Regions from separate parts of the Actinomadura sp. ATCC 39365 genome, predicted to be linked through region 3. Evidence: riboswitches for the same ligand, from Rfam matches in the RefSeq annotation. Region 3 holds a riboswitch; each other region holds the start of a gene.

Region 1 (10,383 bases), 6.2 Mb from region 3:
ACCGCTTTGCGCGTACGCCGCAGGATCGGGACGGGGAAAGTTGCGGCGGGTGACGGCATTGGCCCGTTCCGGCCGGAGGTGACGACGAAGGCGAGCGAGCCCGGCGGCCCGGAAATTGACACGGACGCCGCCCGCAAAGCCCGGCACGTTCCACTCCCGCGCGGCGCCTTGTACGGCGGCACAGGTGAGCAATACGCCCACATTTGGGCGAATTAGAAGATCAACAAGTGGTCGGGGGATTCACGAACTCCCCACAAAAACGATCATGCGCTTATGGCGCTCGCCGGGGTCCTAGGCGAACGGCATAAGCGCATGGTCAGGAGATGGCTCTCTCGACGAGGCTCAGTGAGCCGCTTCGTACTTCTCCACGACGGTGGAGGCGATCCTGCCGCGCTCGCTGACCGGCAGGCCGTGGGCCTTGGCCCACTGCCGGATCTCCGAGCTCTTCTCGCGGCTCATCGCACGGTTGCCGCCGCGACCACGGCGACGGGCGGACACGGCTCCTGCCCTGCGGGCGTGCTGCACGAAAGGCGTGAGTGCGTCCCTCAGCTTCTTGGCGTTAACGTCGCTGAGGTCAATCTCATAGGAGGAGCCGTCAATAGCGAAGCTGACCGTCTCATTGGCCTCGCCCCCATCGAGGTCATCGATGAGAATCTCCTGGATCTGCTTGGCCATCTACGCAATCCTTTCCCGGAGCATTGTTTCATTCGCTCGCCCAAACATATACCCGGAAAGGCGCGGAGACAATTCAGCGCTACGGGGATTCGGCTGACTGGCAGATCAGTTCTGGTTCTCGGCCTGATCCTGGTGGTTTGCCCGTCGCCCGGCGGCCTCCGATCGCAGCAACTTCACCGCGCCAAAGATGAAGGCACCGCCGACCACGACCGGGGGGATGAGCGCTGACAATACGTCTGTTACGGCTTCCATTCGTCCTCGCCTCCAGGGCTAGCAGGGTTTCGGGGGCGCTAAATACGCATCCCGGCGCGACCTGCGGGACCTGCGGGGGCACGCCGGACGCTCATGACGCCTAGGTGACAACTCACCCGGAACCGACCATAGCCACACACAGTCGCCCTCAGGGAGCAGGGGCACCGACATCCGGCAACCCGGACGTCCCATAGCCTAATGCCAGTCTCTCCAGGCTCCTTACCGGATCAAGGGAAAATTTTGCGAAAAGGCATCTTCCCAGGTGCGGATGCCTCAACGAAGATCTTTTACCACCCGCGTTCCGGCCAGCCTGTCATGCGGCCCGCGCTCCAACGGCTTGTCGATCAGGATGAGCAGCCCGACGCCGAACAGCAGCATTCCGGCCAGCAGATTGGCCACCGGAATGCCCATCAGCATGACAGGCCCGGGATAGACCAGGGCGCGTTTCAGCAGGGCGCCACGTGGAAGGTCGTCCGGCGCCAGGCGAATCTTCATGATCGCCTGGCCGAAGGTCCGCCGGCGCAGGCAATGGGCCCGCCAGTCATAGGCCGTATAACACAGGCCGGCCAGGAACCAGGCCAAGAGCCCGGGGAGCCGCCCGCCGAACGCCTCCGCCATCCCGACAGTCCGGAAGGCGCCCCACAGCGCGATGAACAGAATGTAATAGAAGACCCCGAAGACCAGCGCCTCAATGAAGCGGGCGGCGAGGCGTTCCCACCATTCCGCGGGCACGAGGCCCGGCCACGACGGTGTCCCGGCCATATCCCACCTCACGCGGTCGGCGGTCGTACCCCCCATTTTGGTACGCCCCGCACACACAAAACAGAGGCCGGCGGGAAGCCGGCCCCTGTTTTACGCTGACGCGGGATTACTTGATCTTCACGACCACCGTGCCCGCGAACTTGTCCGCGAACGTCTGCTGCAGCGGCTTGTCCCACAGCTGCGAGGCGCCGTTGACCGCGACGCACGCCCAGGCGAGCAGCGGGCCGAGGAACGGGATGACGCTCAGGATGTAGCCGCCCCAGGTGACGCCGGCGCGCTTGATCGCCAGGTCGGAGCCGAGCCCGCCCGGAGGCAGGGCCTGCCCCACCGGGACGACCTTGATCCCCATGACCATCTTGCCGACCGTCTGGCCGTTCATCTTCGTCAGGAAGAACTCGTAGCAGACCCAGACGGCGGTCGTGACGATCGCCGACAGGATGCCGATGACGAAGCCCGACAGGATGCCGGAGGTCGAGCCGGTCGCCGAGTCGTAGCCGATCGCGAACAGGCCCAGGATGAGGCTGACCACGAAGTTCACGACGCCGAGGATGACGCCGTCGATGATCCTCGCGACCAGACGCTGCCACCACTCCGCCAGGGGGGCCGGAGCGCCCGGAGGCTGCACGCCGACGGGCTGACCGTAGGGCTGGCCGTAGCCGGGCTGGCCGTAGGGCTGCGACTGCTGCTGCTGGCCGTAGGCCTGGCCGTACTGCTGCTGGTCGCCGTACTGCTGCTGGGCGTAACCCTGCTGCTGGTCGCCGTACTGCTGCTGGGCGTAGCCGCCCTGCTGGCCGTACTGGGCGTCCTGGGCGTAGCCCTGCTGCTGGCCGTAGTCGGGCTGCGACTGCTGACCGTAGCCCTGCTGGCCGTACTGGGCCTCCTGGCCGTAACCCTGCTGGGCCTGCTGGCCGTAGCCGGGCTGGGCGTACTGCTGGCCGGAGGACTGCGGCTGCTGGCCGTAGCCCTGCTGGCCCGAGGCGGCCTGCTGGCCGTACTGGGCGTCCTGGCCGTAGCCCTGCTGCTGGCCGTAGTCGGGTTGCGACTGCGGCTGCTGGCCGTACTGCGGTTGCTGGCCGTAACCCTGCTGGCCCGAGGCGGCCTGCTGGCCGTACTGGGCCTCCTGGCCGTAGCCGGGCTGCGTGTACTGCTGGCCCGAGGACTGCGGCTGCTGGCCGTAGCCGGGCTGCTGGCCCGACGCGGGCTGCTGGCCGTAACCCTGCTGGCCGTAGTCGGGCTGCGACTGCTGCCCGTAGCCCTGCTGACCGTAGCCCTGCTGGCCGGAGGACTGCGGCTGCTGGCCGTAACCCTGCTGGCCCGAAGCGGCCTGCTGGCCGTACTGGGCCTCCTGACCGTAGCCGGGCTGCGTGTACTGCTGGCCCGAGGACTGCGGCTGCTGGCCGTAGCCCTGCTGCTGGTCATAGCCCTGCTGCTGGCCGTAGCCCTGCTGACCCGAGGCGGCCTGCTGGCCGTACTGGGGCTGCTGGCCGTAGCCCTGCTGCTGGCCGTACTGCTGCTGTTGCTGGCCGTACTGCTGTTGCTGGCCATAGCCCTGTTGCTGCTGCTGACCGTATGGGGGCTGGCCGAAGGCATCGTCCGCCCGGTAGCCGACCACAGTCACGTCCGGGTCGGGCTCACCGGGCCGACGGCCGTGGTGCTGCCCGTACTCGGGGTTCTCGCCGGAATCGTCCTGTGGGTACGGCGGCTGTCCGGTGCTCACCGTGTCACCTCGCTTCGAGTGCGCATGTGGCACGTGTCAGGACACATGCCTGTGCTGCCCAACGTATCGACATAGGTATCAACAATCACCTTTCCAAGTGGTCAAGGTCCGCGTCACCCGATGTCAGATGCAGCAGCATGCGGGTGTTGCCAAGGGTGTTCGGTTTGACGTGTTCCAGATCAAGGAACTCCGCCACACCCTCGTCGTACGAGGCCAGCAACTCGGCGTAGACCTCGGGTGAGACCGGTGTGCCCTGGATGGGGCGGAAACCGTGCCTCGCGAAGAAGTCGACCTCAAAAGTCAGACAGAATACACGCCGCAGCCCCAGATCCTTCGCCTGCCGGACGAGTGCCGAGACGATCCGCCGCCCGACCCCCAACCCCCGGCACGCGGGATCGACGGCCACCGTACGAACCTCGGCGAGGTCCTCCCAGAGCACGTGGAGCGCGCCGCAGCCGACGACCTCCCCGCTCCGCTCGGCCACCCAGAACTCCTGGACGTCCTCGTACAGCGTGACCGTGGCCTTCTCCAGGAGCCGCGGCCCCGCGCCCGCGTAGGTGTCCACGAGACGCCTGATCGCACGCACGTCGGGCGTGCGCGCACGCCTGACCACGACCGCGGTCTCGGGGACTGCCACTTCGGCCACCTGCTCCATGGCTCTCCAGGGTACAGATCTCATTACGGCTCGGCCCTAAATCCCACGTCTCGGGCATCTCATCACATCCCGTGGTCAGGCGAACACGAGCTGACTTGGAGCTTTCCTCCAGACCTCAGCACCCTGAATGCTGGACAAAAGGTGCAGAAGCCTGCTTCCGTACGGCTACCCACGAGATCACCTTGTGACCCTTCAGTTGTGAAACCTCTACAGACTCGGCAGTTCCGGTTGAGCGTGAACCCGGAGTGCATTAGTGTCCAGCGACGATGTTCTCCGCGTAATGCGCGCGGAAAGACACGCCCAATTCCCGCAAGGGAAGCCGGGGAACCAACGGTGGCGAGCACCTCGCGCCACCACTTGGGGTGAATCCGACCATCTCGGTAGGGCTGCTCCGGCCCGAACCCGTCAGCTAACCCGGCCGGCGTCGATGAGAGGAGCTCGGTTGGTGAAGCGGACGCTCGACCGCTCGGGGAAGTCGGGGGGCAGGCACGCCCGCCCCCAGGAGCAGGCCAGGCGCACACGCCGCCTCGGCGTCATCGGCGTCACCATCGCCGCGATGCTGTTCGCCGTCCCCGTCGGTTCCGCCGCCGCCGACCCGAAGCCGTCGCTCTCCGAACTCGCCGACCAGGTGGAGAAGCTGCACGAAGAGATCGAGACGCTGGCCGAGCAGTACAACGAGCAGCGCGAACGGCTGAAGGCCGCACAGAAGGCCAACGACTCCGCCCAGAAGATCCTGGCCACCAGCGAGTCCGACCTGGCCGCCAGGCGCGCCAGGGCCTCGCTGCTCGCCCAGAACGCCTACATCACCGGCGGCCTGGACAAGGCCCTGGCCTTCGCCCAGTCCGGCGACCCCGAGACCTTCCTCGACCGGGCCGCGACCACGTACGCGCTCGAACAGCAGCAGGGCGAGGAGGTCAACCAGCTCGCCAAGGCCATGGAGGCCGCCGAGCGGGCCAGGGCCGGCGCCAAGACCCGCATCGCCGAGGTCCAGAAGATCGTCACCGATCTCGAGGGCAAGCGCTCGAAGATCACCAAGCTGGTCACCAAGGTCGAGAGCAACCTCTACCGGCGGGCCGTCGGCGAGGCGGGCCGTCCCGGCACCCGCGCCGTACGCGTCAACCTGCCGGTCATCGGCGACGGCAAGGCCGCCCAGGCCGCCAAGTGGGCCCTCACCCAGCAGCTCAAGCCGTACGTGTGGGGCGCGGAGGGGCCGCGCTCCTACGACTGCTCCGGCCTGGTGATGGCCGCCTACCAGCGCGTGGGCATCTCGCTCCCCCACTACACCGGCGACCAGTGGACGGCCGGCACGCACATCAGCCGCGACCAGCTGCGCCCCGGCGACCTGGTGTTCTTCTACAGCGACCTGCACCACGTCGGCATCTACATCGGCGGCGGCATGATGGTCCACGCCCCGCAGACGGGTGACGTCGTGCGGGTCGCCTCGATAGACCGGCGGCCGTTCGCCGGCGGCGTGCGCATCGCGGACTGACCGGCGCGGCACTTCGCCGAGCGCCGCTAGATGAGCTGGCGGCGCGCCGCCCATGCCACGGCCTCGATCGCCGTGGCCACGCCGATGCGGTCGCAGATGCCCCTCAGCCTGCGCCGTACGGTCCGTCCGCTGATATCCAGCCGCCTGCCGACCCGATCGACGGTCACCCCCTGGCCAGCTCGGCCAGTAACGCCAAATCCGCGTGGCTCAGCTCAACGCCTTCTGTGAGCACATCCACCGGGAGCCCTCCCCCAACAGCAGAACTCGGACCTTTCAGGCGAAGCAAGCCGCTCGTCTCGGTGAAGGTAAACGCATCGCGGAAAGGTCGTCAAGCGCGACAATCGGCGCCCTTGACCAGTGCTATTGACATGATCGCTTATATGTGACGTACTCCGCATATGTTGGCACGCCGTGGTCCGCTATGAACGGTCCAAACGATCAATTCGGCGGCCCGGTACCGCCCCCGATGAGCGCCACCGACCTGCTGGGTTTTGATCCATCGGATCCGCAATTTGTGCGCGATCCGTACGTCCGATATCGCGAGCTGCGAGCCGCCGGGCCGATCTTCGCGACGCGCGGTGGGCTGCTCGTCGTGACCACGTACGAGTTGTGCGCGGCGGTATTGCGCGATCCCGGGTTCGGTCACGGAACGTCCGCGCCCGCGCAGGAAGAGCCAGGTCAGCCCGGCAGGTCGTTCCTGCTCATGGACCCGCCCGATCACACCCGGTTGCGTGCTCTGGTCAGCCGCGCGTTCACGCCGCGCATGGTGGCCCGCCTCAGGCCGCGGATCGAGGTGATCACCGCCGACCTGATCGGGCGGCTGCCGGAGGAGGCGGAGCTGATTTCCGGTTTCGCCCACCCGCTGCCGGTGATGGTGATCAGCGAGATGCTCGGGGTGCCGCCGGAGGACCACGACCGCTTCCGCGGATGGAGCGAGGCCCTTGCCCGCGGACTTGACCCGATGCTGACAGACGCCCTCATGTCGGAAACGGAGCGTTCCAGGAACGAGTTCCGCGACTACTTCCGCCGCCTGATCGCGCAGCGGCGCGAGCGTCCCGGCGATGACCTCCTGAGCGCCCTCGCACACGTCGAGGAGCTCACCGAGGCCGAGTTGCTGGCGACCTGCGTGCTGCTGCTCGTGGCCGGCCACGAGACCACCGTCAACCTCATCGCGAACGGCGTGCTGAACCTGCTGCGGCACGGCCTGCTGCACCTCGCCGCCGAGCGGCCGAGGGAGGTGGTCGAGGAGGTGCTGCGCTTCGATCCGCCGGTCCAGCTCACCTCCAGGATCGCGCTGGAGGACCGGGAACTGGGCGGGACGCCGGTGCCCGCCGGCTCGGCCGTGCTCGTGCCGATCGGCGCCGCCAATCGCGACCCGGCCGCGTTCGCCGATCCCGACCGGTTCGACCCCGGCCGCGAGCCCGGCCGGCATCTCGCCTTCGGGCTCGGCCTGCACTTCTGCCTGGGGGCGACGCTGGCCAGGATGGAAGGCGAGATCGCGCTGTCGGCGCTGGCCGCGGCGGCGCCGAAGATGGAGGCCGCCGATCCGGCGCCGCCGTACAAGGAGAACGTGGTGCTGCGCGGGCTGGCCCGGCTGCCGGTGCGGCTCAGGCGGTAGCGTCGTAGCGCTCCCTGGCGGCCTCGACGTCCTCGATGTGCTCCTCGGCCCACGCCTTGATGGCGGTGACCAGCGGCATCAGGCTCTGGCCCAGCGGGGTGAGCGCGTAGTCGACGCGCACCGGCACCTGCGGCGTGACCCGGCGCGCCACGAGGCCGTCGCGCTCCAGGCCGCGCAGGGTCTGGGTGAGCATCTTCTGGCTGACCCCCGCGATGTGCCTGGCCAGGTCGCTGTAGCGGCGCTCGCCGGCGGCCAGCGCGCTGAGCACCAGCGTGACCCATTTGTCGCTGAGCCGGTCGAGCAGCTTGCGGGAAGGGCATTCGGCGAAGTAGGCGTCGAAGGCGAGTCTCGCCTCGTCACGCCGCTGGGCCGCCGTCGTGGTCGCCACCGTCTCACTCCTCGCTGTGTGTTACGCACTTCCAGGTGCCTACTTACCAAAAGAGAGTAACTCTTCCTAGGGTCACCGGCATGACGAACATGCGTGCACTCATCGGCGGCTCCGGCGTTCCCCAGCTGGTGTCCGCGCCGCTGCCGACGGCGGGGCCCGGCCAGGTGCGGGTCAAGGTGGCAGCGGCCGGGGTCAACCCCTTCGACCTGGCCGTGGCGTCCGGAGCGCTGGCCTCGTACGGGCTGGCCAGGAAGCTGGACTCGTACGGGATCGGCTTCGACGCCGCGGGGACCGTGGACCAGGTGGGCCCGGGGACCTCCTTCACCGTGGGAGAGGAGGTCGTGGGGCTCTGCGCGCGGCTGGAGCTGCCGTACAAGGCGCAGGCCGAGTACGTCGTGCTGGACGCCCCGGCGGTGACCCGCGCCCCGCGCGGCGTGAGCCCCGTCCACGCGGCCACGCTGCCGCTGAACGGGCTCACCGCCTGGCAGGCGCTCGACCGGACCGGCGTCGGGCCGGGCGGCACGCTGCTGGTCACGGGGGCGGCGGGGGCCGTCGGGGGCTACCTGGTGGAGCTGGCCGCCGTGCGCGGCGTCAGGGTGGTGGCCGCCGCCGGCGCCGCGGACGAGGAGCTGGTACGCGGCTTCGGGGCGGAGTGGTTCGTCCCCCGCGAGGAGGACCTGGCCGAGGCCGTACGGGCGCGGGTGCCCGGTGGCGTGGACGCCGTCGTGGACGCGGCCGTGCTGGGCCTGCCCGCACTCGACGCCGTACGGGACGGCGGGGCGTTCGTGGCGCTCGCGTCGGGGGTCGCGCCGGTGGCGCTGCGCGGGACGGACGTGGCCACCGTCCTGTTCCGCTCGGACGCCCGGCAGCTCGCGGAGCTGGTGCGCCTGGTCGAGGCCGGACGACTGACGTTGCGGGTGGCCGGAACCTATCCGCTGGACAGGGCCGTCGACGCGCACGCCCGCCTGGCGGAGGGCGGCCTGCGCGGACGGCTCGTGCTGGTGCCCTGACCGCCCGGACCGCCCGGACCGGCGCCCCACTCTTGCGCGGGGCACCGGACGGCGGCTCAGTGGGTGGGCTTGACCAGCGGGAACAGGATGGTCTCGCGGATGTTCTTGCCGGTGAAGGCCATGATCATGCGGTCGATGCCGGCGCCCATGCCACCCGTGGGCGGCATCGCGTACTCGAGGGCCTGCAGGAAGTCCTCGTCGAGCTGCATCGCCTCGAGGTCGCCGCCCGCGGCCAGCAACGACTGCTCCACCAGCCGGTGGCGCTGGTCGATCGGGTCGTTGAGCTCGGAGTAGGCGGTGCCGAGCTCGGTGCCGAACCCGATCAGGTCCCACTTCTCGGTCAGCAGCGGGTTGTCGCGGTGGAGACGGGCCAGCGGCGAGGTCTCCAGCGGGTAGTCCATGACGAACGTCGGCTGCACGAGCGTGTGCTCGACCAGCTCCTCGAAGAGCTCCTCGGACGAGCTTGCCCGACCCCCACTTGGCGTCCCAGTGGACCTCGCGGCGGTCGGCGATCTTCCGCAGCTCCTCAAGGGTGGTCTCGGTGGTGATCTCCTCGCCCACGGCGTCGGACACCAGGTCGTAGAGCCGGATCCGCGGCCACTTCTCCAGACCGAGGTCGATCTCGACGCCGTCGTGCACGACCACGGTGGTGTCCAGGGCGGCCACGACGGCCTTCTGGTACATCCGCTGCGTCAGGTCGGCCATGTCGTTGTAGTCGAGGTAGGTGCCGTAGGCCTCGAGCATGGTGAACTCGGGGTTGTGCGTGGAGTCGGCGCCCTCGTTGCGGAAGTTGCGGTTGATCTCGAAGACCTTCTCGATGCCGCCGACCACCAGCCGCTTGAGGTAGAGCTCGATCGCGATGCGGAGGTAGAGCTCCATGTCGTAGGCGTTGATGTGGGTGCGGAACGGCCGGGCCGTCGCGCCGCCGTGGATGGGCTGCAACATCGGGGTCTCGACCTCGAGGTAGCCCTCCTCGTGCCAGAAGTCGCGCACCGCGCGCACGGTCGCGCTGCGCACCCGCGCCATCTTCCTGGCCTCGTCGTTGACGATGAGGTCGACGTAGCGCTGGCGCACCCGCGCCTCGGGGTCGGTGAGGCCGACGTGCTTCTCCGGCAGCGGGCGCAGGCACTTGGCGGTGATCTGCCAGCTGTCGGCGAGGATCGACAGCTCGCCGCGGCGCGAGGTGATGACCTCGCCGGTCACGCCGACGTGGTCGCCCAGGTCGACGTCGCGCTTCCAGGCCGCCAGCGACTCCTCGCCGACCTTGTCGAGCGAGATCATGACCTGCAGGTCGGCGCCGCCGTCGCGGAGTGTGGCGAAGCAGAGCTTCCCGCCCACGCGGTTGAGCATGACGCGGCCCGCGACCCCCACCGTCTCACCGGTGGCGGTGTCGGGCTCCAGGCCCTGGTGTTTCTCCTTGACCTCGGCGTTGGTCGCCGTGCGTGGGAAGTTCACCGGGTAAGGGTCGACGCCCTCGCTGCGGAGGCGGTCGAGCTTTTCCCTCCGGATGCGCATCTGCTCTGGAAGTTCCTCGCTCACAACAACAAAGCGTAGGGGATACGGCGAACTGCAAGCGCTCGTGACGGTTCCCTGCAGGGGCGCTGCAAGGACCCTTTTGTACCAATGACTCACGAGCTCCGGGGGGAGCCGGCAAGGAGCCGGCCCGAGGGGAGCTCCGGGAGAGATCATGATGAAGAAGATCGCGACGGGCATCCTCGCCATCGCCGCCACCAGCGCCGTGGCCCTGTCGCTTCCTTCGGCCGCCAGCGCCACCACCGCCGACTTCGACGACTACTCCGACTACTGGGGCCCGGTGT
Region 2 (10,383 bases), 4.7 Mb from region 3:
TGCTCCGGCTGCTGGAGACGGTCTTCGAGGGCCCGCTGGTCATCTACGTCCGCCTCGACCCGGAACGGTCGAACCTGGCCCTGGCCCGTTACCGCCTGCGGGCCATCTCCGACCTGCTGACCACCTGAGCCATGGCCGCGCTCGACTCACTCCTCGCCGGACTCGCCCGCGAACGCGCGACGGGGGCGCTCCGCCTGGGCAGGAACGGCACGATCTACCTGTCCGAAGGGCGCGTGACGTACATGGAGTGCGCCCAGACGCCGGGCGTCGAGCGGCTGTTCGCGGCCAGGGGGCGGGTGCCCGAGTCGGCCCTGCGCGCACTCCAGGCCGACGGCGGCCGCGCCCGGCTGCTCCAGGAGGGCCCGGTCACCCTGGCCGAGCTCCAGTACGCCGTGCTCGGCGTGGTCCAGGACGCCGCCTTCTTCCTGCTGCCGGTGACCGGCGTGCGGCCGAAGTTCCGGCCCGGGGAGGAGCACTGGCTGGGCGGGCAGTGGTTCTTCGACGTCCAAGAGCTGGTGCGCGAGTGCGCCCGCCGCCGGGAGCAGCTGGCCGGCATCTGGCCCTCGTCCGACGTGGACACCCAGCCCGTGCGGCCGGTCCCGCGCCTTCCCGGGCACGGGGTGGCGCTCAGCCAGGTGCAGTGGGAGGTCGTCGTACGGGCCGACCACAAGGCGACCCCGCTGGAGCTGGCCCGGCACCTGGGCCGGTCGGGCTACGCGGTGCTGCTGGCCGTCAGAAGGCTGGCCGCCGCCGGTCTCCTGGTCCCGCCGGACCCGGTACGGCCCGCGCAACGCCGTCCTGAGGACGGGGAGGCGCTGCCCAGGCGGGTGCCGGGATCGGTGGCCGTGCCCGCCGGCACCGGGCGGGCGGGGCCGGCCGCCGGGCCGGTGCCGACGGGGGACCCGACCGATCTGACGCTGCTGCTGCGGCTGAAGAAGGCCCTGGAGGAGATGCCGTGAGGTTCCCCTCACGACGCAGGAGGAGGCCACCCGTGGAGCTACGGCAAGAGGTCCTGGCGGAGATGGAGCTCCTGCGCGGCCGCACGCCGGACGTCACCGGCAGCGTCGCCTGCACCGTCGACGGCCTGCGGATCGCCTGCGACCTGCAAGGAGACACCGGCGAGCAGGTGGCGGCACTGTCGGCGGCGCTGCTCGCGATGAGCGGCCGGATGCTGACCATGGCGGGCCGCGGGACGTTCGAGGAGACCCTCGTGTCCGGCACCGCAGGGTTCGCGGCCTTCTACGCCGCGGGCCCCACGATCGTCCTCACGGTCCTGGCGGGACCCGGCGCCAACGTCGGGCTCCTCCGGCTGGAGGGCAGGAAGACGGCGGCCTCCGTGGCCGCCGTGGCACGCAAACACTGACCATCCCCACCGAAGCGGAGGAAAGCATGGCAGGCATGGACGTCTCCCTCAAGGAGATGATGAGCATCGACGGCACGATCGGGGCGGCGATCGTCGACCACGGCAGCGGCATGGCGCTCGGCACGCTCGGCGGCTCGAAGGAGCTGGACCTGCAGGTCGCGGCGGCGGGCAACACCGAGGTCATCAAGGCCAAGCTGCGCACGATGGACTCGCTGGGCCTCAAGGACGGCATCGAGGACATCCTGATCACGCTGACCGCCCAGTACCACATCATCCGCCCGCTGACCGGCCGCAGCGGCAAGGGCCTGTTCCTCTACCTCGCCCTCGACCGCAACCGGGCCAACCTGGCCCTGGCCCGGCACATGCTCAAGGTCATCGAGGAGAAGCTGGAGCTCTGACCGGCCACGGCTCCGCGGGGCTCCGCGGGCGGCTACGCGGCGGGCTCCGGCCGTGCGGGCGCCGCGGAGCCGGTGTGGGCGGCGATCTCGGCGACGATCGCGGGCCAGAGGGGGCGGGGCAGGTCGTGGCCCATGCCGGGGTAGGTGACCAGGCGGGCGTCCGGGATGGCGGCGGCCGTCGCCCGTCCGCCGGCGAGCGGCACGAGCTGGTCGTCCTCGCCGTGGATGACCAGCGCGGGCACCTTCAGCCCGCCCAGCGCGGACGTGCGGTCGCCGGAGGCCATGATGGCGGCGAGCTGGCGGGCCGTGCCGGCCGGGTCGTGGCAGCGGTCGAAGGCCAGCCCGGCCAGCCTGGTGACGCGTTCGCGGTCCAGCTCCCAGCCGGGGGACCCGAGCACGGCCCAGGTCGTCAGCGCGCCGGCGACGACCGTCTCGCGGTCGGTCGCGGGCTTGGCGAAGAGCACCGCGGCGGCCGCCTCGGTCGGCGGGGCCGCCTGCGGACCGGGCGTGGACATGATCGAGGTCAGGCTCAGCACGCGGGCGGGGTGCCGGATGGCCAGCGCCTGGGCGATCATCCCGCCCATCGAGGCGCCGACGACGTGCGCGGCGGGCAGGCCCAGGACGTCCATGAGCCCGGCGCTGTCGTCGGCCAGGTCGTCCAGCACGTACGGCGAGGGCGCACCCCATGCGGGGACGCCCTCGTCGTGGAGATGGGTGGACAGGCCCGCGTCGCGGTTGTCGAACCTGACGACGTGGTGGCCCTGCTCGGCCAGGAGTTCACAGAACTCGTCGTCCCAGTGGATGAGCTGGGCGCCGAGTCCCATGATGAGCAGCAGGGGCCGGCCCGCGGGTGAGCCGAAGCTCTCGTAGGCGATCTCGATGCCGTTGGCGGCTGCGCGCTGGATCACAGCGACCAGAATGTCATTCTGGTCGCGAGGCGTAAAGAGCGGTTTGTTCGGAGATCAGTCGTTGAGCAGCTTGCGCAGGCGCTCGCCGCCGAGCACCACGCCGCCGCCGGCCAGCACCAGCACGCCGGCCATGACGGTGCCGCCCATCGCGACGGTCTTCCCGACCTGGCCGCCGGCGGAACCGGCCGCGTCCTCGGCGGGCTTTTCGGCCAGCACCTTGGGGGGCTCGGCCGGGTTGGCGTCGTACCTGCCCCACGCGCCGCTGGAGAAGGCCACGGGGTAGTTCTTCTTGCCCTTGCCCTCGCCCCACTTGGTGATGACGTAGTCGATCTTGATGTGGCCGCGGCCGCCGTTGCCGTCCACGCCGAGCGTGTCGGGGTTGAACGTGCCGCCGGTCAGCTCGGCGAAGGTCTTGGCGTCGAGGTCGAGCATGACGCCACGGTTGGAGGGCTCGCCGGGGCCGCGGTCGCCCACGAAGAACGGCATCTTCTTGCCGTTGAAGGTCACGTAACCCTCGGTCATGAGGGGCCAGCTCGGGCTGGCGGCCAGGCCCTTCTGCATGGGCTTGCCGCTGGCCGGGAGACCGGTGTCGCCGGCGCGGCCGGAGGAGTCGTCCCAGAAGTAGGAGGCCTTGGTGGAACCCTTGAGCAGGATCTTCTGGTCGTCGCCGGTGTCGGCGTGGGCGCCGGTGGCGGAGATCGTCAGCGCGCCCAGGGCGGACACGGACAGCAGAGCGAGAGAGCGCAGGCCAAATCGAGACATGAAGCAGTGAAGTCCTTCGCGAGGGGACAGGGGGAACGCGCGTGACTACGGTGCGTAACCGGGCAGAGCGCCGAAAAGGTGGTTACGCGGCGCGTGGGGGAAGTCAGGGAAGAGACCGCTCAGCAGGCGGTCGTCACTACACTGTCCGGGGGTACGACGAGGTGGTACATGCGTGAAGTCCTCTCCATCTCGCCTACCGGGTTAGCTGACGGGTTCGGGCGTGGAGATGCCCTACCGGCACATGGCCGGATTCACCCCAATGAGATGGGTCCCCGGTTCCCGACATGTCGGGATTCGGCGCCAGCTGTCGTCCCTCTCCTGGTAGGGACTACGCCACCAGCTGGTAATTGGTTAAGACGGTACCCAGAGATTCGGACAAATACAAACGAATCGTCATGAACCGGGTAAAGATCTACCTATCGAGGTAAAGAGAAAGGGGGCACGGCATGCCGTACCCCCTGCGAAATCGGGCCTTTCAGCCGCCGCTCTTGCGCCTGAAGGATCTTTTACTCGCTGCCGGACCGTGCGCCCCGTGGATCTTCGACGGGTCCACGCCCCTGCCACCCGCGGCCGAGTCGGCCTGCTGCCCGCGCTTGCGTTCCAACGCCTCGCGGAACTTGCGCTTCATCTCGTCCTCGGGAGTCTCGCTGACTTCCGGCTCCGGTGTTTCCGCCATGAGGACCTCCTGGTTCTGGGGACATCCACAGCTTCGCACGACGTCGCTTACGACGCGAAACCGGCCTCCACTCTGCTTTCCGCGGCGGGCGTCCGCTCCAGCCGCCTGCCGGGCATCATCACCAGCGCGACCAGGGCGATTGTCGCGCCCGCCACGCCCAGCGACGGGATGACCACGGCCGCCGCCGAGGCGTGCGCGGCCGCGAGCCCGTGCACGGGCGCGTCCGTGGTGATGACCGACGTGTACGCGGTGCCGGCCAGCGCCAGCGCCACCGAGCCGCCGATCTGCCGGAAGAAGGTGAGGTTGGCCGAGGCCGTGCCGATGTACCGCGGCTCGACGGCCTGCTGCACGGCCACGGTCAGCCCCGACAACATCGGCCCCATGCCGAGCCCGAGCAGCGCCATCCATCCGGCCAGCAGCAGGCCGTCGGTGCGCACGGTGAGGTTCAGGCAGAGCAGGCTGCCGGCCACCAGCAGGAACGGCGCCCCGACCAGCCACGGCTTGTACGTGCGTGTCCTGGACATCAGCGTGCCCATGAGAGCGCTGCCCGCCACCATGGCCAGCGTCATCGGGTAGATCCTCAGCCCGGACTCGGTGGCGCTGACGCCCAGCGCCTGCTGGAAGTAGCGCGGCAGGAACACCACGCCGGCGTACATGCAGAAGGCGGTGAAGAACGAGCTCGCGTTGACCAGCGTGTACGTACGGTCCCGGAACAGGTGCATCGGCATGATCGGGTTCGCCGCCCGCAGCTCGACCAGCACGAACACGACCAGCAGGACCAGCGCCAGCAGGACCGGCCCGGCCACGGGCGGGGACGTCCAGGAGTTGCCGTCCAGGCCCTTCTCGGTCAGGCCGAGCAGCAGGGCGCTGATGGCCACGCCGAACACCGCGATGCCCGCGTAGTCCGGCCGGCCCCCGCCGCCGGTGCCCGGACGGAACGGCAGCCGCAGCACCACGATCGCGATCAGCACGATCCCGAGCGGCACGTTCACGTAGAAGGCCCACCGCCAGCTCGCGTGGTCGGTGAACAACCCGCCCAGGAAGGGCCCGGCCAGGTACGTCAACGCCATCACGCCGCCGAGTGCGCCCTGCACGCGGGCGCCGTTGCGCCCGGGCGGGAACATCTCCATCACCAGGGCCAGCGACAGCGGCAACAACGCGCCCGCGCCCAGCCCCTGCACGGCGCGGAAGGCGATGAGCTGGGTCATGTCCTGGGCGAGCCCGCACAACGCCGATCCGGCGACGAACACCGACATCCCGACGAGCAGCAGCGGCTTCCTGCCGTGCTGGTCGGAGAGCCGGCCGTACAGCGGCACGGTCACGGTGGAGGTGAGCAGGTATGCCGTGACCACCCAGGTGTAGAGCCGGGTGCCGCCCAGCTCGCCGGTGATGCGGGGCAACGCGGTGCCGACGATCGTCTGGTCGAGCATCGCCAGGAACATCCCGCCGAGCACCGCCAGCAACACCAGTCCGTTGCCCTTGGCCTTCATGTCATTAGTCACAGGTGAAGATTGATATGTAAGAGCTGACATGTCAAGTCTTCGCTATGCTGGCGGACATGTCCCTGCGGATCGCGCTCCTCGGCCTGCTCGCCACCAAAGGCCCGGCCAGCGGCTACGACCTGGCCAAGAAGTTCGAGCACTCGCTCAACCACGTCTGGCAGGCGGGGCACACGCAGATCTATCCGGAGCTGGTCAAGATGGCCGCCGACGGCCTGGTGACGGTCGAGCACGAGGGCGCCCGGGGCCGCAAGATCTACGCCGTCACCGCCGAGGGCCGCGCGCTGGTCACCGAGTGGCTGGTCGGCCACGACCCGTCGGCGACCGTGCGCAGCGAGACCGCCCTCCAGGCGTTCCTGCTGGCCCTGCTCGACACCGGGCAGGCCGTCGCCGTGGTCGAGCGCATCAAGGCCCACTTCCAGGCCCGGCTCGCGGTGCTCGACTGCCGGCCCGGGGGCCTGTTCGGCCAGTACGCGCTGTCCCTCGGCCTGCACCAGGCGCGCTCCGGCATCGAGTGGGCCGACGAGACCCTGGCCGCCCTGCGGCGCGAAGGGTAAAACGGAACTCTTCACTTCCTGGTGTTGCGTTGGAGAAGCGCCGGATATACACCCAGGCATGATGCTCAACCTCCCAGTACGGCGATGAGCCTCCTGGGTCGTGACCTGGCGATCGACCTCGGCGCGGCCGGCACGAGGATCTACGCCAAGGGCAGGGGCATCGTGCTGGACGAGCCGTCGGCCGTCCTGCGCGACAGGGAGACGGGCAAGGTCGTCGGCTACGGCACCGAGGCCGTGGACGATGTGGACGGCGCGGACGGCGAGACGTACTGGCCGATCAGCGACGGCCTGCCCCAGGACGGCGAGCTCGCCCGGCGCATGATCAGGCACTTCCTGCGCAAGGTGCACCGGCACCCCTTCCCTCGGCCGCGCCTGGTGATGGCCGTGCCCGACGAGTTCACGCCGATCGAGCGAGTGGCGCTGCGCGACGCCGGCTTCGAGGCGGAGGCCCGCGGGATCCTGCTGGTCAAGCACGCGATCGCCGCCGCGCTCGGCGCGGGCCTGCCGGTGCGCGACGGCGCCGGGCACATGGTCGTCGACATCGGCCGGGACGCCGCCAGGGTCGCCGTGCTCTCCTGCGGGTCCGTGGTCGCCGCCGCAACCGTGCGCGGCGGCGGGAACGCCGTTACCCGCGCCGTCGCCCGCCTGGCCGAGGACGAGCACGGCCTGCTGGCCGACGAGCGGGAGGCCGAGTCGGCCAAGCTGCGCGCGACGCGGGAGCCGACCGGGAACGTGCTGATCCGCGGCAGGGACGCCGGCACCGGCGAGCAGCGCGCGGTGGCGCTGCCCGCGGCGCGCGTCCGCGAGGCGGCCGTCCAGCCGGTCGAGCACATCGTGCGGGCGGCCGAGTACACCATGGAACGCTGCCCTCCCGAGCTGACCGCCGACCTGGGCGAGCGGGGAATGGTGCTGGTCGGGGGCGGCGCGCTGCTGCCCGGTCTGCGACGGCGGCTGCAGGAGGGGCTGTCCATGCCGGTGCGGCGCGCGGAGCGGCCCAGCGACTCGGTGGCCCTGGGTCTCGGACGCTGCGTGGAGGACCTCGGGCTGATCGCCAAGCTGAGGCGCCGGTGAGCGACCTGTTCGACCTGGGGGTCTCGGTCGCCGACAAGATCGTCAGGACGATCGCCGTCTACGTGACGATCGCCGTACTGCTCCGCATCGCCGGCAAACGCGGCATCGCGCAGCTCAACAACTTCGACTTCGTGGTCATGCTGCTGATGAGCAACGTCGTGCAGAACGCCATCATCGGCCCGGACAACTCGCTGGTCGGCGGCCTGGTGGGCGTGGTGATCCTGGTGGCGGTCAACTCGGTCGTGGTGCGGCTGGCGGCGACCGTGCCCTCGGTCGGCAGGGCGTTCGAGGGCACGCCGGTCGTCCTGGCCCGCGACGGGCACTTCATCCCCTCCGCGCTGCGCCGGATGGGCGTACGACAGGCCGACCTCAACGTGATGCTCCAGCTCCGGGGGCCGAGAGCGTCACCGACACCGACCTGGTACGCCTGGAGCCCGGCGGCTCGCTCCTGGTCCACCTGCGCCCCGAGGAGGAGGAAGCCGAACGCGGCGACCTGGAGGGCCTGTGCCGGCGCCTCGACCGCATCGAACGCAAACTGGACGAGCTGAAAACCGGCCCCTCCTGAGAATGCGCGGCGGGACGGCCTTTTGATATCGGCCATTAATCTTGCGTTAATCCCCCTGCGCCCGGAATTGATCTCCGATATCGTCCCAACGTGCGCCTGGCTGGTCGCTCGGTCGTGATGTCCGCGATGCTTGTATGCGTCGCGGTCGCGGCAGCCTGTACCTCCGGCCGCCAGTCCTCCTTCGAGGAGGCGGCCAGGCAGCTCGCCGCCGACACCGACACCCTGCTCACCAGCGCCGCGCTGCGCGTGTCGCCGGCCGACCGCTCCGACGAGACCGAAGACCGCTCGTGCGTGCCCGGCCAGGTGCGCCGGCTCGTCCGGGCCGAGGGCGAGTCGGCCGACGCCCCCGACGGCCTGCTGCACACCCTCCAGGACATGGGCTACGACCAGATCGTGGAGGACCTCGACCTGCGTGACGAGACCCCGGTCGTCTCCGTCGTGCGCAACCCCCGGACGAACCTGACGTTCGAGCTCACCGTGCTCGACGGGCCGAACGTCAGGATCGTCGGCAGGACGACCTGCTACTCCCCCGCCCCCGAGGCCACCCGGTACTGACTCGGGACGCCCGGTCCCGCCTCAGAGCACCTGCCTCAGGGCACCTGTCTCAGGGCGCCTGTCTCAGAGCGACTGCCTCCAGAGCGCCTGTCTCAGGGCGTCGACAGCGCCTCCGTCGGCGACAGCCGCGAGGCGCGCACGGCCGGATAGAGCCCCGCTACCGCGCCGATGAGCAGCGTGGCCGCCAGGCCCCCGACGGTAGCCCACGCGGGCACCACGGCCGGCCACCCGCGGGAGAAGGCGTAGGCGATGGTGACGCCGGCCCCCAGCAGGATCCCGCCCGCGCCGCCCAGCGCGGACAGCAGCAGCGACTCGGCGAGGAACTGGGTGCGGATCTGGCCGCGCGTCGCGCCTAGCGAACGGCGCAGGCCGATCTCCGCGCGGCGTTCCAGCACCGAGATGACCATCGTGTTGGCCACGCCGACGCCGCCCACGAGCAGCGCCACCGCCCCGACGCCGAGCAGCAGCCCGGCGAAGGCCTGGCCGGTCGCCTGCTTGGCGGCCAGCGCGTCGGACGGGCGGGAGATGTCCACCTCGTTGGACGCCTCGGGGTTGGCCGTGCCGGCCAGGACCGACCGTACGTCCTCCAGCCTCGCCTCCTGCGAGCGGGTGTAGAGCGTGGTCGGATGCCCGTCGAAGTCCAGCCTGGACTCCGCGACCGGCCAGCCGACCAGGGCCGCGCTGTTCAGCTCCTCGGCCAGGGGCACCGGGTCGAGCAGCCCGACCACCGTGAACCGGATGCCGCCGATCACCACCTGCGTGTCGGGGGTGACCGTGCCGATGCCGAGCCGCTGGGCGGCGGCCGAGCCGAGCACGACGGCCGGGTAGCGTTCGGTGGCCGCGTTGAGCCAGGTGCCGCGGCGGACCGTCGCGCCCACGGTCGGCAGCAGGTCGAGGCGGGCGGCGATCGTGACCAGGCCGTTGGTCTGGGGCGTCGGGATCTCCTCGCTCCGGTAGACCTTGGCCTCGGGCACCTTGCCCGTGGACGAGACCGACTCCACCGGGCCGATGCGCTCGATCATCGCCTCGGCGTCCATCGGCATCTGGGCCGCCTCGCCCAGGAGCGTGGTGCCGGAGGAGACGGTGAGCAGGTTCGTGCCCAGCGCGGACAGCGTACGGTCCAGCTCGGCGCTGGAGGAGGACGAGATGCCGACCACGCCGATCATCGCGGCGATGCCGATCGCGATGCCGAGCGCCGACAGGAACGCCCGCAGTGGGCGCGTACGGAGGCCGACCGCGCCCACGCGCATCACGTCGCGCGGGCGCATCCTGGCCGGGGAGAGCCTGGGGCGCTCCAGGGTCGCCATCACGCCACCTCGGATTCGACGGGCTCGCGCACGCACCGGCCGCCGCGCTCTTCGCCGCTCCCGGGCCGCTCCGCACCGCGTCCTGAGCTCTGGCCGGAATCGGCTCCGAGCCCGGAACCGGAGCCCGAGCCCGCGTTCGAGCCTGAGCCTGCGCCCGAGCCGGAGCCCGCGTTCGAGCCCGCCTTCGAGCCCGAGCCTGCCTTCGAGCCTGAGCTCGAGTCGGAGACGATCCGGCCGTCTCGCATGCTCACCTGGCGGGGGAGGCCGGCGGCGATCTCCCGGTCGTGGGTGATGATCACGATGGTGGTGCCGCTCCCGTTCAGCTCGTGCAGCAGGTCCATCACGCCGGCGCCCGAGACCGAGTCCAGCGCGCCGGTGGGCTCGTCGGCCAGCAGCAGCGGCGGGTCGCCGGCCACCGCCCTGGCGATGGCCACGCGCTGCCGCTCGCCGCCGGACAACTCGTGCGGCTCGTGGTGGACGCGGTGCCCGAGGCCGACGCGGCGCAGCGCCGTCCCGGCCCTGCGGCGGCGTTCGGCCTGCGGCAGGCCGGTGTAGATCAGGCCGTCGGCCACGTTGTCCAGGGCGGTGACCTTGGCGGCCAGGTGGAAGTGCTGGAAGACGAAGCCGATCGTGGTCGCGCGCAGGGCCGAGAGCTGGTTGTCCGACAGCTTGGAGACGTCGTAGCCGTCGATCTCGACGCGGCCCGCCGACGGGCGGTCGAG
Region 3 (10,383 bases):
GCACCCGGCCCAGCCGCAGCGCGTCCTCGCACAGGCCGGGCCGCATCCAGTCGTCGCCCGCCGTCGCCGAGTACCCCTCGTTGAAGATCAGGTAGATGACCTCCAGCACGGACGACAGGCGCCCGGCCAGCTCGGCGCCCTGCGGCACCTCGAACGGGACCTTCCGGTCGGCCAGGGTGCGCTTGGCCCGCACGATGCGCTGGGCGGCGGTCGGCTCGGGCACCAGGAACGCGCGGGCGATCTCGTCGGTGCTCAGGCCGCCGAGCACCCGCAGCGTCAGGGCCACCCGCGCCTCCATCGACAGCGCCGGATGGCAGGCGGTGAAGACCAGCCGCAGCAGGTCGTCCTCGATCTCGTCGGGCTCGGGCGGCTCCCCGGCGGTCTCCAGCCGGTGGCCCAGCTCGGCCAGGTTGCGGGACATCCGCTCGTTCCTGCGGATCAGGTCGACGGCGCGGCGCTTGGACACCGTCATCAGCCAGGCGCCCGGGTTGCGTGGCACGCCCGACCCCGGCCACTGCTCCAGGGCCGCGACCAGCGCGTCCTGGGCCAGCTCCTCGGCCAGGCCGACGTCGCGGACCAGCCCGGCCAGGCCGGCGATGAGCCGCGGCGCCTCGATCCGCCAGACCGCCTCGATCGCCCGGTGGGTGTCGGAAGCCATCACCGGGTCATGACACCAGCACCGTCCGCGGTCCGCAAGCCGGGGTCAGCTCTCCTGCCCGCCCAGGCGCCGGCGCATGGCCTTCTCCCGCTCGATCTCCGCCGGGTCGGACGAGGCCGCGTCGGGCGCGTCGGAGGCGTCGTACACCCGCCACACGTGCAGCCCGGTCCCGTCGTGGCCCTCGGGGACGGGCACCCGCATGGCCCATTCCAGGGCTTCCTCCCTGGACTTCACCTGGATCAGCCAGAACCCCGCGATCAGCTCCTTGGCCTCGGCGAACGGGCCGTCGATCACCGTGGCCCGGCCGCCGCTGTAGGCGATCTGCGCGCCCTGCGAGCTCGGGTAGAGCCCCTCGGCGGCCAGCAGCACCCCCGCCTTGGCCAGCGCCTCGTTGTAGGCGTGCATGTTGTCGACGAGCTCCTGGCTGGGCAGCGCCCCGGCCTCGGTCTCCGCGTTGCCCCTGCCGACGATCATGAATTTCATCCTGCACGTCCCTTCCGTCCGCGGCCCCCGGGCGGAGCCGGCCTCGCCGAAGCGTCGAACGGGCGCCGGCCGGATCGACACGCGGGCCCGTCCGTTCCCAGGGCACCGTACCGGTCGTGCGGCCGCCTGGCCGATGTGCCATCCTCGCCCCATGCCCCGACCCGCACAAGACGCCCCCGTCCCCAACCGGGCCCTCTGGGACGAGCGCGCCCGCGTCCACGGCTCCACCTCGGCCGACCGGTTCTACGACGTCGACGCCTTCCTCGCCGGCCGGCAGACCCTCTACGCGCTCGAACGCCGCCTGGCCGGCGACGTCGCCGGCCGGGACCTGCTCCACCTGCAGTGCCACTTCGGCCTGGACACGCTGAGCTGGGCACGCCTCGGAGCGCGGGTGACCGGCGTTGACTTCTCCCCGGTGGCGGTCGCGCGCGCCCGAGACCTGGCGGCCAGGGCCGGGCTGGCGGCCACGTTCGTGGAGGCCGACACGCAGCGGCTGCCGGAGTCGCTGGCCGGCGGCTTCGACGTGGCGGTGGCCACGTACGGCGTGTTGTGCTGGATCGGCGACCTGGGCGCCTGGATGCGCGGCGCGGCCATGGCGCTGCGGCCCGGCGGGCGGCTGGTGCTGGTCGACCTGCATCCGGCCTACCAGACGGTGGCCTCGCTCGACCCGCTGGTGGCCGACTGGCCCTACGGCGGCGGCCAGGCCCACCGGGAGACGGTGACCGGCACGTACGCCGACGCCGGAGTGGTGACCGAGGCCCACGAGGCGGTCGAGTACCCGTACTCGGTGGGCGAGATCGTCACGGCGGCGGCGCGGGCCGGGCTCACGGTGGCCGAGCTGGGCGAGCACGTCGAGACGGACATCGACCCGCGCGGCCTGCTGTCCGAGGGCGCGGACGGCCGGTACCGGTTCCCGTTCGGGGACTCGCACCTGCCGATCCTCTACTCGCTGGTGGCGGTCCGGCCCTGAGACGCGGCGAGCGCGCGTCCCTCGTGCGGGACGCGCGCTCGGAGCGGGGGAGGTCAGCTCGCGTACTGGGGGTATCCGTAGCCGACGACCTGCGACTTCGGACGGACGCGCTCCTCGACCTTGCCGTTGCCGGTGTTGCCCTCGATCGTGGAGATCGTGCCGTCGTGGTTGTCCTTGACGACGAAGCCGACGTGCTGGATGGAGTCCAGGCTCTTGCTGCCGCCCCAGGAGAAGAAGACCACCGCGCCGGGCTTGGCCTCGGCGCCCCAGCGGTCGTTGGCGGCGAACCACTTGGCGTGGGCCACGGTCCAGGCGTCCCAGCCGACCTGCGGGCGGGCGCCGGTCTGCTCGCCGACCCAGGAGACGAAGATCGAGCACCAGGGCGCGTTCAGGTACATCGCGCGGGTGCCGCCGTCGCGGGCGATGGTCTCGGCGGCGCGCTTGGAGTCGGCGTACCACTTCTGGAACTTGGTGCCGCCGCCGTAGGCGTTCTCGGAGGTGCCGACCTGGGACTTGGCCATGGCCAGGACCTGCTCGGCGGTGACGTTGACCTGGGTCTCCTCCGCCTTGCGGGTCTGGGCGGCGGCCTGCGGCGCGACGGCCGAGTGGCCGGTCGCGGCGGCGGGGCCGGTGCTGTCGGCGGCGGCGGCGGGGGCGTGGCCGCCGATGGCGGAGGCGAGGATGGCCGCGCCGAGCGCGGCGTGGGCGTAGTTGATCTTCGGGGCACGGATGGGACGGTGCTTGGCCATCGAGGGCATTACTCCTTGCTTCCATGCCGCTTACCGGGTTAGCTGACGGGTTCGGACGTGGAAGCTGCCCTACGGCACCGAAGTGCCGATTCACCCCAAAGGACGTGGGTCCCCGGTTCCGCCCGGAGGCGGATTCAGCGGTCACAGGACGATCCTGTGAAATGTCTTGCGATGGTTGGACAAAGCCGGACAAACCGGACGTCTGCCGCGAGATGCCCCACAAGGTAATACATCGGGCAAGAGCAAGGCAAGTGCCTAAAGGTCCAGCTAGGAGAGTTGGGCCCTCGCCTCGGCCAGAAGCCCCATCATGGCAAGGGATTCGTCAAGCGGCATGACCGCGCTCTCCGTCCGGCCCTCGATCGTGGCCGCGCGCACCTCGCGCAGCTCACCCGCGTAACCGTTGTCGGCCGGGTCGAGCACCAGCTCCTCCGTCTCCATCGACGGCCCGGACAGCAGCACCCGCCGCGGCGCCCAGAACGGCGCCAGGATGTCGGCCCGCATCGACGTGCCCACCACGCTCGCGTCGTTGGCGTGATGCGCCAGCAGCGACACGTCCACCAGGGCCCGCCGCCCGTCCGGGTACAGCAGCAGCCCGCCGGCCTCGGCGTCGACGCCGCTGGGCGCCAGCGAGCCGGCCATGCGCAGCTCCGCGGGCATGCCGAGCAGCAGCTGGGCCAGCCCGAACGGGTAGATCCCCAGGTCGAGCAGGGCCCCGCCGCCCAGCTCCGGCGCCCACAACCGGTGGGCGGGGTCGTAGGGCAGCGCGAAGCCGAACGAGGCCCGCACCGACCGGATCTCACCGAAGCGCGGATCGGCCGCCACCTGCTGGATGAGCGGGTTGAAGCGCATCCACATGGCCTCCATGAGGAAGACCCCGGCCGCGCGGGCCAGCGCCACCATGCGCTCGGCGTCGGCCACGTCGGCCGCCAGCGGCTTCTCGCACAGCACCGACTTGCCCGCCGCGATGGCGGCCTCGGCCACCTCCAGGTGCTGGGCGTGCGGCGTGGCGACGTAGATCGCGTCGAGGGCCGGATCGGCGCACAGCGCCTCGTAGGAGCCGTAGGCCGACTCCGCGCCCAGCTCGTCGGCCAGCGCCCGCGCCCTGAGCGGACTCCGCGAGCCGACGGCGGCCACCCGCATGCCGGGCTCGGCCACGATGGCCGCCCCCACGGTACGCGCGATGCCGCCGGTCGCCGCTATTCCCCAGGTGAAATCTCGCACGACCGAGATCGTAGAGCGCTCAGGTCAGGTTGAACGAGTCGGGGTCGGGCCCGATTCGCCGCCCCGCGTTCATCGCCCCGATGGCCGCCATGTCCTCGGTGTCGAGGATGAAGTCGAACACGTCGATGTTCTCCTCGATCCGCGACGGCGTGACCGACTTGGGGATCACCACGTTGCCGAGCTGCAGGTGCCAGCGGAGCACGATCTGCGCGGGCGTCTTGCCGTACTTCTCCGACAGCACGCGCAGCGCCGGGTCGGCCAGCAGCCCCTTGCCCTGCCCGAGCGGGCTCCACGCCTCGGTCAGGATGCCGTTGGCCTCGTGGAAGGCCCGCATCTCGCGCTGCTGGAAGTACGGGTGGAGCTCGATCTGGTTGATCGATGGCGTGATGTCGGTCTCGTCCATCAGCCGGGTCAGGGTGGCGACGGTGAAGTTGGAGACCCCGATGGCCTTGGCCCGGCCGTCCCGGTAGATCTTCTCCAGCGCCCGCCAGGCCTGCACGTACCTGTCCTGCTCCGGGGCCGGCCAGTGGATCAGGAAAAGATCTACGTAGTCGAGGCCCAGGCGGGCCAGGCTCTCGTCGAAGGCCTGCTCGGCGCGCCCGTGGTCGGCGTTCCACAGCTTGGTGGTGACGAACACCTTCTCCCGCGGCAGCCCGGCGGCGCGCACGGCGCGGCCGACGCCCTCCTCGTTCTCGTAGGCGGCGGCGGTGTCGACATGCCGGTATCCGGCGCGCAGCGCGGTCCCCACCGCGTGCTCGGCGTCGTCGGCAGAGACCTGCCAGACGCCGAAGCCGAGTTGTGGTATCTGCACACCGTCGGTGTTGAGCATCAGCGAGTTCATACCCTCCATTGTTCACATGTCGTTTCTTGCGGCTTAAGCAGGCCGGGCTACCTTGAGGCGGGTCGTGCAAGGCCATCCACCGGCTGGGGGAAACAGAGTGGTGAGACAGGCGTCGGCCTGGGTGGAGTCTCCGCTCCAGATGCTGTGCGCCGTCGAGGCCCACCACGCCGGGCTGCTCGGCCCGGACACCGTGGTCGTGCCGCGCGCCGGCCTGCGTCCGCTGCGCGCCACCCGCAAGGAGCTGCGCCGCCTCGACCTGCCCGCCGGCCTGGTGCTGGACGAGCCGCGCGAGCGCATGCCGCGCCGCGTCCAGGCCGTGGGCGACGCGTTCTCCGGCAAGGTCCAGATGCGCTGGCTGACCTCCGATCCCGGCCGCATCGTCGTCGTGGACGACGGCCTGGCCACGCTCAGGCTGCTCGAACTGCTGGCCGCCGGGCCGTTCCGGCCGCTGCTGCGGGCGCGGGCGACCCCTTCGCGGGCGCGCGCCCTGCTCGGCCTGGCAGCCGCGGTGCGGCTGCGGATGAGCCGGGTGTCGGTCTTCACCGCCCTGCCCGTCCCCGACGAGCTGGCCGCCGCCGTCCGGAGGGTGGGGGTCGACCTCGTCCGCCACGACTTCGCCTGGTTGCGCGCCCAGCCGCCGAGCGCCCAGGGGCCCGCCGAGCGCACGGTCGTCCTCGGCACCTCCCTGGTCCGCAACGGCCTGGTCCACCGCGACCACTACCTGCGCTGGCTGACCGACCTGGCCGGGCGCGAGCCGCTGGCCTACTACCCGCACCGCCGCGAGGACCCCGTCGACCTGGCGCTGATCAGCGAACGTCCCGGCATCACCGTGCACGACGCGGGCGTGCCGGCCGAGCTGACGCTGCGCGGCCTCGACGCCGGGCAGCGGGTGCTCAGCCTGCCCTCGACCGCGATCACCTCGCTGCGGGTGCTGCTCGGCCCGCGCGGCGTCGAGGTCGAGCCGGTGGACGTTCCCGACGACTGGTGGACGAGCAGGGCGGCCCCCGGCCTGCGATCGCATTTGACAGGAGCTTCCAGGTGAGGGTGCTGGCGGTAGCCGACTCCGACTCGTATCTGAAGTGGGCGGCCTGCCTGCTCGACGACCTGCCCGCGGGCTGCGAGAGCGAGCTGGTGGTGGTGCGCACCCCGATCGCGCCCTCCCCGGAGCAGATCGCGGCGGCGGTGGGCGGGCGCGTGGCGCCCCCGGTGTTGTCGGCGCGGTCGTTGCGCCGCCTGGCCGAGCGCACCCGGCCCGACGCGATCCTGGTGGGCTGCACGGGCCCGGTCGTGGACGTCCTGGTGGCCGACGTGCTGGCCGGGCTGCGGCCTGCGGGTCGGGCACGACCGGTGTTCGTCAGCGGGCTGCCCGGCATCTCGGTGCCGGCCACGGAGAAGGCGTGGTTGTTCCGCAGCGGCTGCGACCTGTTCGTGGTGCACAGCGAGCGCGAGGTGGCCGAGTTCGCCGCGATCGCCGGCCGGCTCGGCGGGGGAGGGGCGGTCGGGCTGGCCCGGCTGCCGTTCCTGCGGCCCGGCGCGGTGTCCGGCGGCGGCGACCGGGTCGTGTTCGCCACCCAGGCCAAGGTGCCGCGGGCGCGGGAGGAGCGCGAGCGGGTGCTCACGGCGCTGGCCGAGCTGGCCGGACGCCGGCCCGGCCTGGAGGTCGTGGTCAAGCTGCGCGCCCTGGAGCACGAACGCCAGACCCACAACGAACGCCACCACTACCAGCGGCTGTGGCGCGAGATGGGCGAGCCGGGCAGGCTGACGTTCGCGGCCGGGTCGATGCACGAGCAGCTGTCGCGGGCGGCCGGGTTCGTCACGGTCAGCTCGACGGCCGCGCTGGAGGCCGTCGCCATGGGCGTGCCGTCGCTGGTGCTGAGCGACTTCGGCGTCAGCGCCGAGATGATCAACCTGGTGTTCGAGGGCAGCGGCCTGCTCGGCACGCTCGACGACCTGGCCCTGGGCGACTTCCGCACGGCCGAGCCGCGGTGGTGCGAGGCCAACTACTTCCACCCGGCCGGCCGCGACGACTGGGCGGCCCGGCTGGCCCGCCTGGCCGCGGACGGGACACGTCCGCCCGCCCGCTCGCTGCTGGACGGCCCCGAGCACGCCGCGGCCCGCCGCCGGGCCAGGTTGCGGGTGGAGGTGCCGCCCACGATGTTGCGGGCGGGCTACCGGGCCAAGCGGCGGGTGCGCCGCTATCTCAGATCGCTGACCTGATCTTCCTACGCAGCCTGGACAGCGCCGAGGGCGGCTCGGCCAGCCCCAGCGTCTCCAGGCGCTTGCGCTTGAAGTAGCGCCCGTCGAACGTGCCGCCCGACGGGCGCAGCTCGGGATAGGCGTCGGCCTGCATGCAGTAGCCGACCGCGCGCACCAGCGCGGGCAGGTCCGTGCGCGGCGGCTCGTCGATCACGCCGTCGGTGCCCAGCCGGGGCAGCAGCGCGTCCACGATCGTGGCCGGCACCCTGTTGCTGTTCTCGTACGGCGTGAGCCGGTCGAGCACCAGGCCGGTGCCGAAGGAGGCGACCGGCAGGCCGAAGTAGCGCCGGGCGGTCACCAGGCCGGTGGAGAAACAGCCGACGACCAACTCGGGCCGCAGCGCCGCGAAGCACACCTCGGCCGGCACGCTCTCCCCGGCCACCGTCAGCCGCACCCCCAGCGGCCCGGCCGCCGCGCGCAGCAGTTGCGCGTGCCGACGTCCGGCGGCCGGGTGGGGCTTGAACAGCACGTCGGTGCAGCCGCGGGCGGCCAGCGCGCGCAGCATCGAGGCGTGCAGCCCGGCCTCCTCCTCCGGCGTGACGATCTCCAGCGCCGACAGGTACTGGCCGAGGATCACCGCCTGGCCGCCGGGCAGGTCCGGCGCGGTGGCGGCCACCTCGTCCACGACCGCGCGGAAGCGCTCCTCGGGCAGCACGACGGGCGGCACGCCGTACTCGCTGAGCAGCAGCGGGGTCAGGCCGGGCACCAGGTCCAGGTGGAGCAGCCGCTCGATGCGGCGGAAGATCTCCGCGGGCAGCGGGTCGCGGGTCGGCCCGTAACTCATCAGGCCGTCGGAGTAGACGGTGATCGGGCAGTCGCGCACCAGGCCGGCGATCGTGCGCGCGGGCGGCACCGCGATCGACTCCAGCACCAGCTCCTCGACGTCGTCCAGCGCCAGGTGGGAGCGGATCAGCCGCTCGAACATCGGCACCTCGATGACCCGCGCCCGCCAGTCGGAGGGGTGCAGCGGGGCGATCAGCTCGTTCCAGGAGTGCACCTCGTCGAAGCGCGAGCGCAGGGCGGCGAAGCCGGGCGTGCCGTCGAGCGGCACCGACACCTCGGGGATCGCCGCGTTGTTCGACACGATCAGCACGCGCCGGCCCGCGCCGAAGCGGCCGTCGTCGACGGCCGCGGCCAGGGACATCGCGCCGAACAGCGTCGAGGCGTAGAAGACCTTCATCAGGAGTCCTCCCGATCCCGGCGGATCCGGACGTGGGGGCTGGGTGGAATGTCGGGCACCAGGGCGCGCAGCACGGCCTCCCGCTCGACGGCCATCCGCGACACGGCGTCGGCCACCAGGGCGGGCGGCAGGCCGCGGACCATCTGCGCGCCCCGCTCCTCGAACCGGGCGCGCAACGCGGGCGTGAACCGGCCCGCGAGCTCCAGGTGGTGGGCCAGCAGCGCGCAGAAGTTGCGCACCGCCTTGGGCAGGAACTCCGGCTCCAGGTCCTTGAAGACCAGCTCGAAGGCGTCGAAGAAGTGCAGCTGCCGCTCGTCGCCGACCTGCGTCAGCGACCCGGACACCAGCCGCCGGTAGAACACCCCGGCCATCGGCACCACCGCGAACGTGGCCGCCTCCCGGTGCAGCCGCCAGATCCACGGCCGGTCCTCGGCGGTGTGCAGCGAGCCGGGGAAGTGCAGCAGGTCCCGCAGCGAACGCCGGTAGACCCCGGCCCACGCGTACGGGTAGTCCACCATGGTCCGCACCCCCGCCGGCAGGATCGCCGAGCGGGGGTCGAGCACCACGCCGCGGCGCGACAGCGGGGCCCGGTGCACCACCCGCTTGCGCCCCTCCACCTGGACGTGGTCGACGCGCACGAAGTCGCAGCCGAGCCCGTCGATGGCCGCCACCAGCCCGGCCAGGTAGCCGGGCGCCAGCCAGTCGTCGCCGTCCATGAACGTGACGAACCGCCCCGAGGCGGCCGACAGCCCGGTGTTGCGGGCGTCGGCCAGGCCCACGGGGGCGGGGTTGCGCAGCACGGCCAGGCCGGGCAGGTCGCGGGCGAAGTCGGCGATGATGTCCGGGGTGGCGTCCACGGAGCCGTCGTCCACGACGATGAACTCGAAGTCGTGCCGGGCGTTGCGGGCGAGGGAGGTGAGCGCGTCGGCGATGAAGCGCTCACCGTCCCGCACCGGCACGACGACGGAGAGAGTGGTCGGCGTCATGACTCAGACGGTCACCCGGCGCAGCCGGGCCTTGGGCGCCTCCTCGCCGGGGAAGACGCGCTTGACGCCGTCGCCCATGGCCTGCTCGATGATGCGGATGTCGCGGACGAGGTGCTCCAGCCCGGACGGCTCCAGCGAGGCGGCGTGGTCGGAGCCCCACATGGTGCGGTCGAGCGTGATGTGCCGCTCGACGCAGACCGCGCCCAGGGTGACCGCGGCCAGCGAGATCTGCAGGCCGCGCTCGTGCCCGGAGTAGCCGACCGGCACGCCGTAGCGCTCCTTGAGCGTGGTGATCGTGCGCAGGTTGGCCTCCTCCGGCGGCAGCGGGTACGTGGAGGTGGCGTGCATCATGATCAGCCGGTCGGTGCCGAGGATCTCGACCGCCTGGTCGATTTCCGACAGCGTGGACATGCCGGTGGACAGGATGAGCGGCTTGCCGGTGGCCGCCAGGGCGCGCAGCAGCTGGTGGTCGGCGACGCTGGCCGAGGCGATCTTGTGCGTCAGCACGTCCATGTCCTCGAGGAACTCCACGGACGGCACGTCCCACGGCGAGGCGAACCAGTGCAGGCCGCGCTCGTCGCAGTACTTCGCGATCTGCCGGTACTCGTCGTGGCCGAACTCGGTGCGCTCCTTGTACTCCAGGTACGTCATCTCGCCCCACGGCGTCTGCCTGATCTGGCCCTTCTGCTCCTCGGGCACGCAGATCGCGGGGGTGCGCTTCTGGAACTTGACCGCCTGGCAGCCCGCCTCGGCCGCCACGTCGATGAGCCGGCGGGCGAGGTCGAGGTCGCCGTTGTGGTTGATGCCGATCTCGCCGATCACGTACACGGGCTCGCCGTCGCCGACCAGCACGTCGCCGATCGCGACCGGGCCGAGCCGCGGCCGGGCCTTGGCCTCGGCGACGGGCGGCTCGGGCCGGGCGGCCACCACCAGGTCGCACAGCTCGCGCACCGCGCCGGAGCCGCCGGGCCTGGTCAGCACCACGCGGGCGGCGGCGCGCACGCGCGGGTGCGCGTCGGGGGTGGCGATCGGCCAGCCG

The links. A riboswitch is a leader RNA that binds a small molecule or an ion and turns the genes downstream of it on or off. The one in region 3 is predicted to bind cyclic di-AMP.
Region 1: it holds a riboswitch for cyclic di-AMP, as region 3 does, so the genes downstream of both, ACNF49_RS05955 (C40 family peptidase) here and ACNF49_RS35805 (CHAP domain-containing protein) in region 3, are expected to answer to the same signal.
Region 2: it holds a riboswitch for cyclic di-AMP, as region 3 does, so the genes downstream of both, ACNF49_RS13215 (hypothetical protein) here and ACNF49_RS35805 (CHAP domain-containing protein) in region 3, are expected to answer to the same signal.

The regions. Positions count from the first base shown of each region.
Region 1 covers NZ_CP184335.1:1,113,861-1,124,243, reverse strand. The annotation lists gene ACNF49_RS05975 (histone-like nucleoid-structuring protein Lsr2) at 343-675, opposite strand; gene ACNF49_RS05970 (RDD family protein) at 1,201-1,689, opposite strand; gene ACNF49_RS05965 (RDD family protein) at 1,796-3,406, opposite strand; gene ACNF49_RS05960 (amino-acid N-acetyltransferase) at 3,492-4,061, opposite strand; cyclic di-AMP (ydaO/yuaA leader) riboswitch at 4,349-4,500, shown strand; gene ACNF49_RS05955 (C40 family peptidase) at 4,507-5,550, shown strand; gene ACNF49_RS05950 (helix-turn-helix domain-containing protein) at 5,577-5,717, opposite strand; gene ACNF49_RS05945 (cytochrome P450) at 6,065-7,168, shown strand; gene ACNF49_RS05940 (winged helix-turn-helix transcriptional regulator) at 7,158-7,556, opposite strand; gene ACNF49_RS05935 (NADP-dependent oxidoreductase) at 7,637-8,566, shown strand; partial or broken gene lysX (bifunctional lysylphosphatidylglycerol synthetase/lysine--tRNA ligase LysX) at 8,623-10,081, opposite strand; gene ACNF49_RS05925 (hypothetical protein) at 10,254-10,383, shown strand, end outside.
Region 2 covers NZ_CP184335.1:2,622,702-2,633,084, reverse strand. The annotation lists gene ACNF49_RS13240 (roadblock/LC7 domain-containing protein) at 1-128, shown strand, start outside; gene ACNF49_RS13235 (DUF4388 domain-containing protein) at 132-959, shown strand; gene ACNF49_RS13230 (roadblock/LC7 domain-containing protein) at 992-1,363, shown strand; gene ACNF49_RS13225 (hypothetical protein) at 1,390-1,761, shown strand; gene ACNF49_RS13220 (alpha/beta fold hydrolase) at 1,794-2,669, opposite strand; gene ACNF49_RS13215 (hypothetical protein) at 2,724-3,431, opposite strand; cyclic di-AMP (ydaO/yuaA leader) riboswitch at 3,607-3,741, opposite strand; gene ACNF49_RS13210 (DUF5302 domain-containing protein) at 3,907-4,107, opposite strand; gene ACNF49_RS13205 (MDR family MFS transporter) at 4,155-5,609, opposite strand; gene ACNF49_RS13200 (PadR family transcriptional regulator) at 5,666-6,163, shown strand; gene ACNF49_RS13195 (rod shape-determining protein) at 6,248-7,234, shown strand; gene ACNF49_RS13190 (DUF421 domain-containing protein) at 7,231-7,782, shown strand; gene ACNF49_RS13185 (hypothetical protein) at 7,890-8,354, shown strand; gene ACNF49_RS13180 (ABC transporter permease) at 8,447-9,661, opposite strand; gene ACNF49_RS13175 (ABC transporter ATP-binding protein) at 9,661-10,383, opposite strand, start outside.
Region 3 covers NZ_CP184335.1:7,334,555-7,344,937, reverse strand. The annotation lists gene ACNF49_RS35820 (RNA polymerase sigma factor) at 1-658, opposite strand, end outside; gene ACNF49_RS35815 (YciI family protein) at 704-1,132, opposite strand; gene ACNF49_RS35810 (class I SAM-dependent methyltransferase) at 1,293-2,111, shown strand; gene ACNF49_RS35805 (CHAP domain-containing protein) at 2,165-2,860, opposite strand; cyclic di-AMP (ydaO/yuaA leader) riboswitch at 2,873-3,010, opposite strand; gene ACNF49_RS35800 (Gfo/Idh/MocA family protein) at 3,128-4,081, opposite strand; gene ACNF49_RS35795 (aldo/keto reductase) at 4,101-4,922, opposite strand; gene ACNF49_RS35790 (hypothetical protein) at 5,023-5,964, shown strand; gene ACNF49_RS35785 (DUF6716 putative glycosyltransferase) at 5,961-7,139, shown strand; gene ACNF49_RS35780 (polysialyltransferase family glycosyltransferase) at 7,123-8,358, opposite strand; gene ACNF49_RS35775 (glycosyltransferase family 2 protein) at 8,358-9,344, opposite strand; gene ACNF49_RS35770 (N-acetylneuraminate synthase family protein) at 9,348-10,383, opposite strand, start outside.